Linked DNA regions of Variovorax paradoxus. The protein of the gene in region 1 interacts with the protein of each later gene in a pairwise test. Links are inferred from orthologs where the notes say so. Each region holds a gene or a part of one and is shown in the gene's direction. Other genes may lie near its edges.

What was found. Proteins that work in one complex are often made in the same cells at the same time.
Region 2: the proteins of ruvA (region 1) and ruvC interact in binary tests that used the Escherichia coli proteins (3 or more experiments, as listed by UniProt). The link is inferred for Variovorax paradoxus from one-to-one orthologs.

The regions. Positions count from the first base shown.
Region 1 is NZ_JAUSXL010000002.1:2,707,405-2,711,911, forward strand. The notes cover bases 1-2,857. They hold ruvA (Holliday junction branch migration protein RuvA), read left to right. Parts: upstream 1-1,071; coding sequence 1,072-1,644; downstream 1,645-2,857. Other genes in these bases: ybeY (rRNA maturation RNase YbeY), read right to left, coding at 1-99; QFZ47_RS16380 (PhoH family protein), read right to left, coding at 101-1,051; QFZ47_RS16390 (YdeI/OmpD-associated family protein), read right to left, coding at 1,660-2,286; QFZ47_RS16395 (phosphatidate cytidylyltransferase), read right to left, coding at 2,283-2,857. Outside these bases: more of QFZ47_RS16395, read right to left, coding at 2,858-3,236; QFZ47_RS16400 (lysophospholipid acyltransferase family protein), read right to left, coding at 3,233-3,949; QFZ47_RS16405 (hypothetical protein), read right to left, coding at 3,946-4,386; QFZ47_RS16410 (phosphatase PAP2/dual specificity phosphatase family protein), read right to left, coding at 4,379-4,507. UniProt on the Escherichia coli protein: The RuvA-RuvB-RuvC complex processes Holliday junction (HJ) DNA during genetic recombination and DNA repair.
Region 2 is NZ_JAUSXL010000002.1:1,030,152-1,034,759, forward strand. The notes cover bases 797-3,754. They hold ruvC (crossover junction endodeoxyribonuclease RuvC), read left to right. Parts: upstream 797-1,980; coding sequence 1,981-2,529; downstream 2,530-3,754. Other genes in these bases: QFZ47_RS08615 (phosphatidate cytidylyltransferase), read left to right, coding at 990-1,979; QFZ47_RS08625 (alpha-methylserine aldolase), read right to left, coding at 2,534-3,754. In the rest of the region: QFZ47_RS08610 (1-acyl-sn-glycerol-3-phosphate acyltransferase), read left to right, coding at 1-635; more of QFZ47_RS08625, read right to left, coding at 3,755-3,859; QFZ47_RS08630 (LysR family transcriptional regulator), read left to right, coding at 3,972-4,608.

The DNA.
Region 1 (4,507 bases):
CCAGCGCGTCACGCTGTGGCGCGGCAGCGCGGCGCGGTGCCGTTCGACGCCCTTGAAGCGCGCGAACTGCAGCGAAAGGGACAGTGCGGGCAGCGCCATCTCAATGCGCTCCGGCGCGCTTGCGTTGCCCGTCGTAGGCATCGACGATCTTGGCCACCAGCGGATGCCGCACCACGTCGGCGCTGGTGAAGTGCGTGATCGAAATGCCGTTCACGCGCCTGAGCACGCGCTCGGCGTCGATGAGGCCGCTCAGCTGCTGCTTGGGCAGGTCGATCTGGCTCACATCGCCCGTCACCACCGCCTTGGCACCGAAGCCGATGCGCGTGAGGAACATCTTCATCTGCTCGACCGAGGTGTTCTGCGCCTCGTCGAGGATGACGAAGGCGTTGTTCAGCGTTCGTCCGCGCATGAAGGCCAGCGGTGCAATTTCGAGCGCATTGCGTTCGAAGGCCTTCTGCACCTTCTCGTAGCCCATCAGGTCATAGAGCGCGTCGTACAGCGGCCGCAGGTAGGGGTCGACCTTCTGCGTCAGGTCGCCCGGCAGAAAGCCGAGCCGCTCGCCGGCTTCCACCGCCGGGCGCGTGAGCACGATGCGCTGCACCGCGGCGCGCTCCAGCGCATCGACCGCGCAGGCCACCGCGAGGTAGGTCTTGCCGGTGCCGGCCGGGCCGATGCCGAAGGTGATGTCGTGCTTGGCGATGTTGTCGAGGTACAGCGCCTGCGTGGGCGTGCGCGCGCGCAGGTCCGCGCGGCGCGTGACCAGCATGGCCGAGTCCTCGTCGCTCATCGAGCCGTCGCCCGCGAGCGTGAGCTGCACCACGGCCGGGTCGATCGGGCGCTGCGCGATCTCGTAGAGCGCCTGCAGCACGTCCATTGCGCGCTGGGCGGGAGCCTTGGGGCCGTCGACCTTGAACTGCTCGTGGCGGTGCGCGATCTTCACCCCCAGGGCTTCCTCGATGCGGCGCAGGTGCGCGTCCAGCGGGCCGCACAGGTGGCCCAGGCGCGAGTTGTTGGGAGGAGCAAAGGTGTGTCGCAGAATCACGCCGGACATTTCAAGGAAAAAGGGCACCCATGATAGGCAAACTCACCGGCATCCTGGCCGAACGCAACCCCCCGCAGGTGGTGGTGGACTGCAACGGCGTCGGTTACGAGGTCGATGTGCCGATGAGCACGTTCTACAACCTGCCCGGCACCGGAGAGCGCGTTTCGCTGCTCACGCACTTCGTGGTGCGCGAGGACGCGCAGATTCTCTACGGTTTCGGCACCGCCGAGGAGCGTGCGGCCTTTCGGCAACTCATCAAGATCACGGGCGTAGGCCCGCGCACCGCGCTCGGCCTGCTGTCGGGCATGAGCGTGGGCGAGCTGTCGCAGGCGATCACGACGCAGGAGCTGGGCCGGCTCGTGAAGATCCCGGGCATCGGGAAGAAGACCGCCGAACGGCTGCTGCTGGAGCTCAAGGGCAAGCTGGGCGCCGACATCGGCACGCCCGCGCACGCGGCCTCGGACGCGCAGGCCGACATCCTGCAGGCGCTGGTCGCGCTGGGCTACAGCGACAAGGAAGCCGCGCTCGCGCTCAAGGCGCTGCCGAAGGATGCGACGGTGAGCGAAGGGATCAAGCTGGCGTTGAAAGCATTGGCGAAGTAGGGTGCCGGGCCTGCTTCAGGGATGGATCTTCTCGCCCTTCGCGAGCATTTCCACGAACTGCGCGATGCGCTTCGCCCGCGTCTCGGGCTTCTTCGCGCCCTGGGTGCGGAACAGCACCGAATAGCGGTTGCGTGAATCCAAGGTGGCGAAGAAGGCGGCGGCCTTGCGGTTGGCATCGAGCGCGGCCTGCAGGTCGGGCGGCACGGTGGCGATGCTCTGGGCGTCGTAGGCTGCATCCCAGCGGCCGTCGGCGCGGGCGCGCTCCACTTCGGCCAGGCCGGCGGACTGCATGCGGCCGTCGTCGATCAGCTTCAGGGCCTTGTCGCGGTTGATCTTCGACCAGGTGCTGCGCGGCGTGCGCGGGGTGAAGCGCTGCAGGAAATACTGCTCGCCGTCGCCCTTGCGCTGGCCGTCGATCCAGCCGTAGCACAGCGCAAGCTCGAGCGCCTCGGGGTGGTCGATGGAGGCGATGCCGCTGGCCTTCTTGGCCATGCGGATCCACACGCCGGCCGCGGTGGCATGGTGGCGTTTCAGCCAACGCTCCCATGCGGCGGCGCTGGTGCATTCGACCGGCGTGTCGTGCACAACGCGCTCGGCGGCCGCGGGCTTTCTTGCGCGCGTGCTGGCGCTGCTTGTGCTCATGGCACCCACCAGTAGCGCAGCGCATGAAAATAGATCGGCGCCGCGAAGATCACCGAATCGAGCCGGTCGAGCATGCCGCCGTGGCCCTCGATCATCGAGCCCCAGTCCTTCACGCCGCGGTCGCGCTTGATGGCCGACATCACGAGCCCGCCGAAGAAGCCCATGAGGCAGATGGTGAGCGCCATCAGCGCGGCCTGCCAGGGGTTGAACGGCGTGGCCCAGGAGAGCGCCGCACCGAGCGCGGTGGCGCTCGCCACGCCGCCAACCAGGCCTTCCCAGGTCTTGGAGGGCGAGAGCTCGGGCGCCACCTTGCGCTTGCCGAAGAGCTTGCCCCACACGTACTGCAGCACGTCGCTGCCCTGCACCACGATCACGAGGAAGGCGATCAGCAGCAGGTTGCGCCCTTCGAAGCCGGGGATCTGCAGCGTGAGCAGCGCTGGCACGTGGCTGATGCAGAACACGCAGACCATCAGGCCCCACTGGATCTTGGAAGTGCGCTCCAGGAAGCGCTGCGTGTCGCCGCCCACGGCCGCGAGAATCGGCAGCACGAGAAAGGCGTAAACCGGGATGAAGATCGAATAGAGCCCGTACCAGTCGATCCACACCAGGAAATACTGCACCGGCAGGCCGATGTAGAAGGCCGCCGCAATCGCATGATGGTCGCCGCGCCGCGTGTAGGCCAGGCTGATGAACTCGCGCAGCGCATAGAACGAGATCAGGTAGAACAGCACGATCACGCCGCCTTTGCCGAATGCAAAGGCCAGGCCGATCACCGCCACCATCACCCACCACGCATTGACGCGCGCATTGAGGTTGTCGATCACCGAGTTCGGCTGCCCCGATGCCACGCGCCACTTGAGCAGCGCGCCGATGGCCGAGGCGAGCATCAGCACGCCGGCCACGCCGCCGAACAACTGCAGCGTGGTCTGGGTGGAAGGGGAGATGTTCATGGCGTCGTTGCTGGTTTTTCTTGTTCTGGCAGGCGGTCGTACTCGGGGCGCAGGTCGAGCATGGCGGCGCGTGCGCGCGCGAGGAACACCGCCTTTTCTTCACCTTCGGCCAGCCGGATCGGCGTGCCATAGCGCACCGTGCACGCCAGCGGAATCGGCACCAGCGTGCCCTTGGGCAGCACGCGCTTGAGGTTTTCGATCCACACCGGCACCAGCCGCACATTGGGGCAGGCGCGCGCCAGGTGGAACAGGCCGCTCTTGAGCGGCAGCAGGATCTCGTCGCCGGTGTTGCGCGTGCCCTCGGGAAACATGATGAGCGAGTCGCCGCCCTCCAGCGCCGCCTTCATCTGCTCGACCGGGTTCTCGCCCTGGCCCGAGCCGTCGCGCCGGATCATGAGTGCGTTGAACACGTCGGCGCCGATGAAGTGGCGCAGCTTCGAGGCATTCCAGTAGTCCTGCCCCGCCACCGGCCGCGTGAGCGCGCGCAGGTCGGGCGGCAGCGTGGCCCACAGCAGCACGAAGTCGCCGTGGCTCGTGTGGTTGGCGAAGTAGAGCGTCTGCTCGGCCCTGGGCGTGGTGCCGCTCCAGATGGCGCGCACGCCGGTCAGGAGGCCGGCCGCGCCGATGATCAGCTGGCCCGCGACCACGGCCAGCGCGCGACGCAGCACCGTGCTCTGGGGCCGGTAATTTTTGTTGTCGTCTTCTTCGGTCAAGAGAGGTCCTGTGTCATCAAGGCAAGCAGAAACATCGCGCTCTGGCAGGCGACCACGATGGCATGACGCTGCATGAGTTGGCGGGTGCCCTGCACGCGGTCATCGAGCGGGCGAACGGCCTTCGACGCCTCTGCGTTGCGCAGGCCGAGCCGGTCGAGCGCGGTGTCGAGCGCGTCCAGCGATGCGATGGCGCCGCGCGCCAGATCGGCGAACAGCGCCTGGTCGAAGCGCAGCCTGAACGCGAAATAGCGCTCGAGCGCGCCCAGCACCAGCACCGCGCCGAACCCCATGGCGGCCGTGCTCGACAGCGAGCGCAGCGTGAGCGCGAGCACCAGCGCCGCAATGCATGTGAGTGCAAAGCCCCACGCCGCCAGCACCGCTGCGGCGCGCAGCAGCGCGGCCAGCGAGGCGCAGGTGGCGCGCTCGTTGTCAGTCATGAGGCGGTGCTCCCGGCGCGGCGGTGCCCAATGGCTCGAGCGAGATCCGCCACGCGGGTCGCAGCACGATCTGCGGACGCGCAAGGCGCACGGCATCCTCGGCCTGCGCCAGTCCGCCCAC
Region 2 (4,608 bases), 1.7 Mb from region 1 along the record:
GTGCGGCCGCGGCGCCGGCCGCAGCCGTGCAACCGGCAGCACCGGCAGAACCCGAGGCACCCCCACCGCCGCCCGTACGCGCCGCCGCTGCGCCGCAAGCCGAGCGCATCGAGCCTTCGATGGAGCCCTTGCTGCCGATGACGCCGATGGCACCGCCTATCGTCGATGTCACACCCGAAGCGTTCGACGAAGTGCAAGGGCGGCTCGACCTTCCCGCTCCGCCGCCTCTGCCGCTTCTGCCGCCGGTTTCACCGCCCATTGCGCCGCCAGTCATGGAACCGGAGCCGCCCTCACCCGCTGCCGCCCCCGCTTCCGACCCGCTGGCGCCGCTGGTGGAAGCGCTGCGCAGTGGCGACTCGATCATCATCTTTCCCGAAGGCACGCGCGGCCACACGGGAGAGCCGCAGAAGTTCAAGTCGGGCCTCTACACGCTTGCGACGATGTTCCCCGAGGTGGTGCTGGTGCCGGCCTGGATCGACAACGTGCAGCGCGTGATGCCCAAGGGCGAGATCGTGCCGGTGCCCATTCTTTGCTCCGTGACCTTCGGTGCGCCGATCCGCGTCGAAGAAGACGAAGAGCGCCGCCCTTTCCTCGATCGCGCACGTGCCGCGGTGATCGCATTGCGCGACGTCTGAAATGAAGCCCTGTTTTTTCATTCGTCGCATTGGGGGTCATTCGGGGCGCGATCACGTTGATGGTGTGCTCTGCTCCGCGAATGTCCCCCGCCCTTCGGGCTCCTCCTTGATTTCGCTGCGCAGAGCACACCATCAACGTGATCGTCATGCGCAGCGGTCGTTGATCGGCCGCACACCAGCAGCGTGCCCAGGTGCACAGGGCATCGGGTGCTCCCCGCAGCGAAATAAAGGAGGAGGCGAAGCCGGGGGACATTCGCGGAGGGGAGCACCCGGTGGCCTGTGCACGCGCCCTGAACAACAGCGCCTGCACTGCAAACACCCAACAACAAACACAACGCGCGGAGGAAAACTGACATGAACCAGTTCCTGCGCAGCCTCACCCCGACCCAGCAGGTCGCGGCCCTGTTCCTCATCGTCTTCGGCCTGCTCATGATCGCGAGCACCACGGCCTTGTTCCTGAGCTTCAAGGAACGCCGCAACCCCGTGCACGACGCCACCTGGCAGGCCGAGCTGGCGCACTACCGCAAGCTGCTGGGCACCACCTGGTTCATGGTGATCGTGTTCTGGGTCGGCTGGGCCCTTGGCGAGACGGTGGCCACCGTGCTCTTCGCGCTGATTGCCTTCTTCGCGCTGCGCGAGTTCATCACGCTCTCGCCCACGCGGCGCGGCGACCATCGCAGCCTGATTCTCGCGTTCTTCGTGGTGCTGCCGATCCAGTTCTGGCTCGTGGCCACCGCGCGCTTCGACCTGTTCACCGTGTTCATTCCGGTCTACGTGTTCCTCGCGATCCCGGTCGCAAGTGCACTGGCCGACGACCCGAGCCATTTTCTCGAACGCAACGCCAAGCTGCAGTGGGGCATCATGGTCTGCGTCTACGGCATGAGCCATGTGCCGGCGCTGCTGCTCCTGAGCTTTCCGGGCTACGAGGGCAAGAGCGCCTTTCTCGTGTTCTTCCTGGTGTTCGTGGTGCAGACCTCGGTGCTGGTGCAGCACGTGATCTCGCGCCGCACGCAGCGCAAGCCCTTCGCGCCCAACGTGAGCCGCAGCTTCAACTGGACCAGCTGGGGCATCGGCATCGTGGTGGCCAGCCTGGTGGGCGCGCTGTTCTCGTTCATCACGCCCTTCAGGTTCGGCCAGGCCCTCGCGGTGTCCGTCATCGCCTGCATCGCGGGCTCCATGGGCCACCTGGTGATGAAGGCACTCAAGCGCGATCGCGGCATTCCCAACTGGGGCAAGAAGGGTGCGGGCGTGACCGGTGCCAACGGCCTGCTCGACCGCGTCGATGCGCTGTGCTTCGCCGCCCCGATCTTCTTTCACTCGATCCGCTGGTACTTCAACCTCTGACATGCGCATTCTCGGCATCGACCCCGGCCTCCTGACCACCGGCTTCGGCGTGGTGGATTCGGACGGCCATGCACTGCGCTACGTGGCCAGCGGCACCATCAGCACGCGCCACCTGGGCAGCGGCAACCTGCCGGCGCGGCTCAAGGTGCTGTTCGACGGCATTGCGGAAATTGCCGCACGCTACCAGCCCGATGCCTCGGCGGTCGAGATCATCTTCGTCAACGTCAATCCGCAGTCGACGCTGCTGCTGGGCCAGGCGCGCGGCGCCTGCGTGACCTCGCTGGTCAACAGCAAGCTCACGGTGGCCGAATACACCGCTCTGCAGATGAAGAAGGCGGTGGCCGGCCACGGCCAGGCCGCCAAGGCGCAGGTGCAGGAAATGGTGAAGCGCCTGCTCGACCTGCCGGGCCTGCCGGGCGCCGATGCGGCCGACGCGCTGGGCATTGCCATCACGCATGCGCAGGTGGGCCGCTCGATGGCGCGGCTGGCCGAGGCGGCCGAGCTGTCGAAGACGCACGCCGGCACCTACCGGCAGGGACGCTCGCGCTGATGACTCAGCGCACGATGTAGCGCAGCAGGCCGCCCAGCCGCGTGCGGCGCTCGCGCACCTCGGCCGCCACGGACGCCTCATCGCCATCCAGCGCACGCGCGATCCACGACGCGAGCTGCGGCATGTCGTCGGGCGTGAAGCCCAGCCGCACGATCTCCGGCACGCCCAGCCGCAGGCCGTTGATGTCTCCATCGACCGGTGCGATCGGAAGGCCGATGCCGCAGGCCAGCAAGCCACCTTGCGCCAGTTTCTTTGCGGCACGCTGCCCGCCACCCCAGCGCGCGGCCTCCACCGCGAACTGGTGCGATTGCGTGAAGCCGCGTGCCTTGGCGAACACCGGCAAGCCCTCTGCGTCGAGCGCGCGTGCCAGCGCCTGCGCGGTGTCGCGCATCGCCGCGGCGTAGGCCATGCCGTGCACCTTCCAGTCGAGCAGCCCGCGCGCCAGCGCCGCGGTGCGACCCGCATCGGAGTTGGCCGTGAGGCCGGGGTAGGCGATGGCGTCGATGCGTTCCATCAGCGCCGCATCGTTCGACACGATCAATCCACCCGCCGGCCCGCCGAGGCTCTTGTAGGTGCTCATGGTGATCGCATGCGCGCCCTGCTCGAGCGGCTGCGGCCAGGCCTTGCCGGCCACCATGCCCGAGAGGTGCGCAGCATCGAACAGCAGCCTGGCGCCCACGCTGTCCGCGATCTCGCGGATCGCCGGCACCGGGTGCGGAAAGAGATTCAGGCTGCCGCCGATGGTGATGAGCTTCGGCCTCACTTCGCGTGCCAGCCTTGCCAGCGCAGCCACGTCGACCGTGTAGCCATCGGCATCGACCGGCGCGGACACCGTCTTCAACCCATAGAGCCCGGCCGCGCCGGCCGCATGGTGCGTGACGTGGCCGCCGATGGCCGGCGGCGGCGCAATGATCGTGTCGCCGGGCTGGCAGGTCGCCATGAACACATAGAGGTTCGACAGCGCACCGGAACTCACGCGCACTTCGGCAAACTTCGAGCCGAACACCTCGGCGGCCAGCTCGGCCGCAATGACCTCGATGCGCTCGATGGCCTCCAGCCCCACTTCGTACTTGTCGCCCGGGTAGCCCAGCGAGGCACGCGAGCCGAGGCCGCGCGCGAGCAGCGCCTCGGCGGCCGGGTTCATCACGTTGGTGGCGGGGTTGAGGTTCAGGCCCTCGCGGTCATGGATGCGGTGGTTGTCGTCCGCGAGCCTTTCGATCTCGGCGGCGATGCCCGCTGCATCGCGCGCGGCGGCATCGGCAGCGATGGCGAGCACATGGTCTTCGCTGGCGGCGGGAACCCAGGAGCGGCGTTGAAGGGCGGCGGGCATGCGGCGTATCTCGTTGGAAGTGGCAGGTGGCCGCATGGTCGCTTGCGCCATCACTGCGGGCAACACGGATAATCTGGGCCCGAGCCATAGAAAAACTTGGGGTCCACATCGCATGCCGCTTGCACCACCCCGCCCTCGCCTGCCTCCGCACACGGCCGTTCGCGCCTTCGAGGCTGCCGCACGCCACTGCAGCTTCGCGCGCGCGGCCGAAGAGCTGTTCGTCACGCCGGCTGCCGTCGCGCACCAGATCAAGGCGCTGGAGACCTGGGCCGGCGGCGCGCTGTTCGAGCGCCACAGCCAGGGCATCCGCCTCAGCGCGCATGGACGGCGCGCGCTGCCCGCGCTCAGCGCCGCGGTCGACCAGTTCGGCCTCGCGGTGCAGGCACTGCGGCACGAGACGCAGACCGCCGCGCGCCGCAGCACGCTGCAGGTCGCGGCCCTGCCGGCGATGGCCCAGCTGTGGCTGTCGCCGCGGCTTTCGCGGCTGAAGGCGGCGCTGCCCGGCGTGCAGGTGTCCGTGACGGCGCTCGAGCAGCCGCCGAACTTCCGCCGCGAACCCTTCGACCTCGGCCTGTTCTATGCACGCGCCGGCGATCGCATCGAAACGGCCGTCGGCGCGCAGGGCATGGTGCTCGCACGCGACCGGCTCGTGCCGGTGTGCAGCCCGCGCATCCAGCAGCCGCTGCCAAGCGGCCGTCCGCGCCCGCTCGACGACCTGTTCGATGTGCTGGCCCGCTGCGGCGGACTGC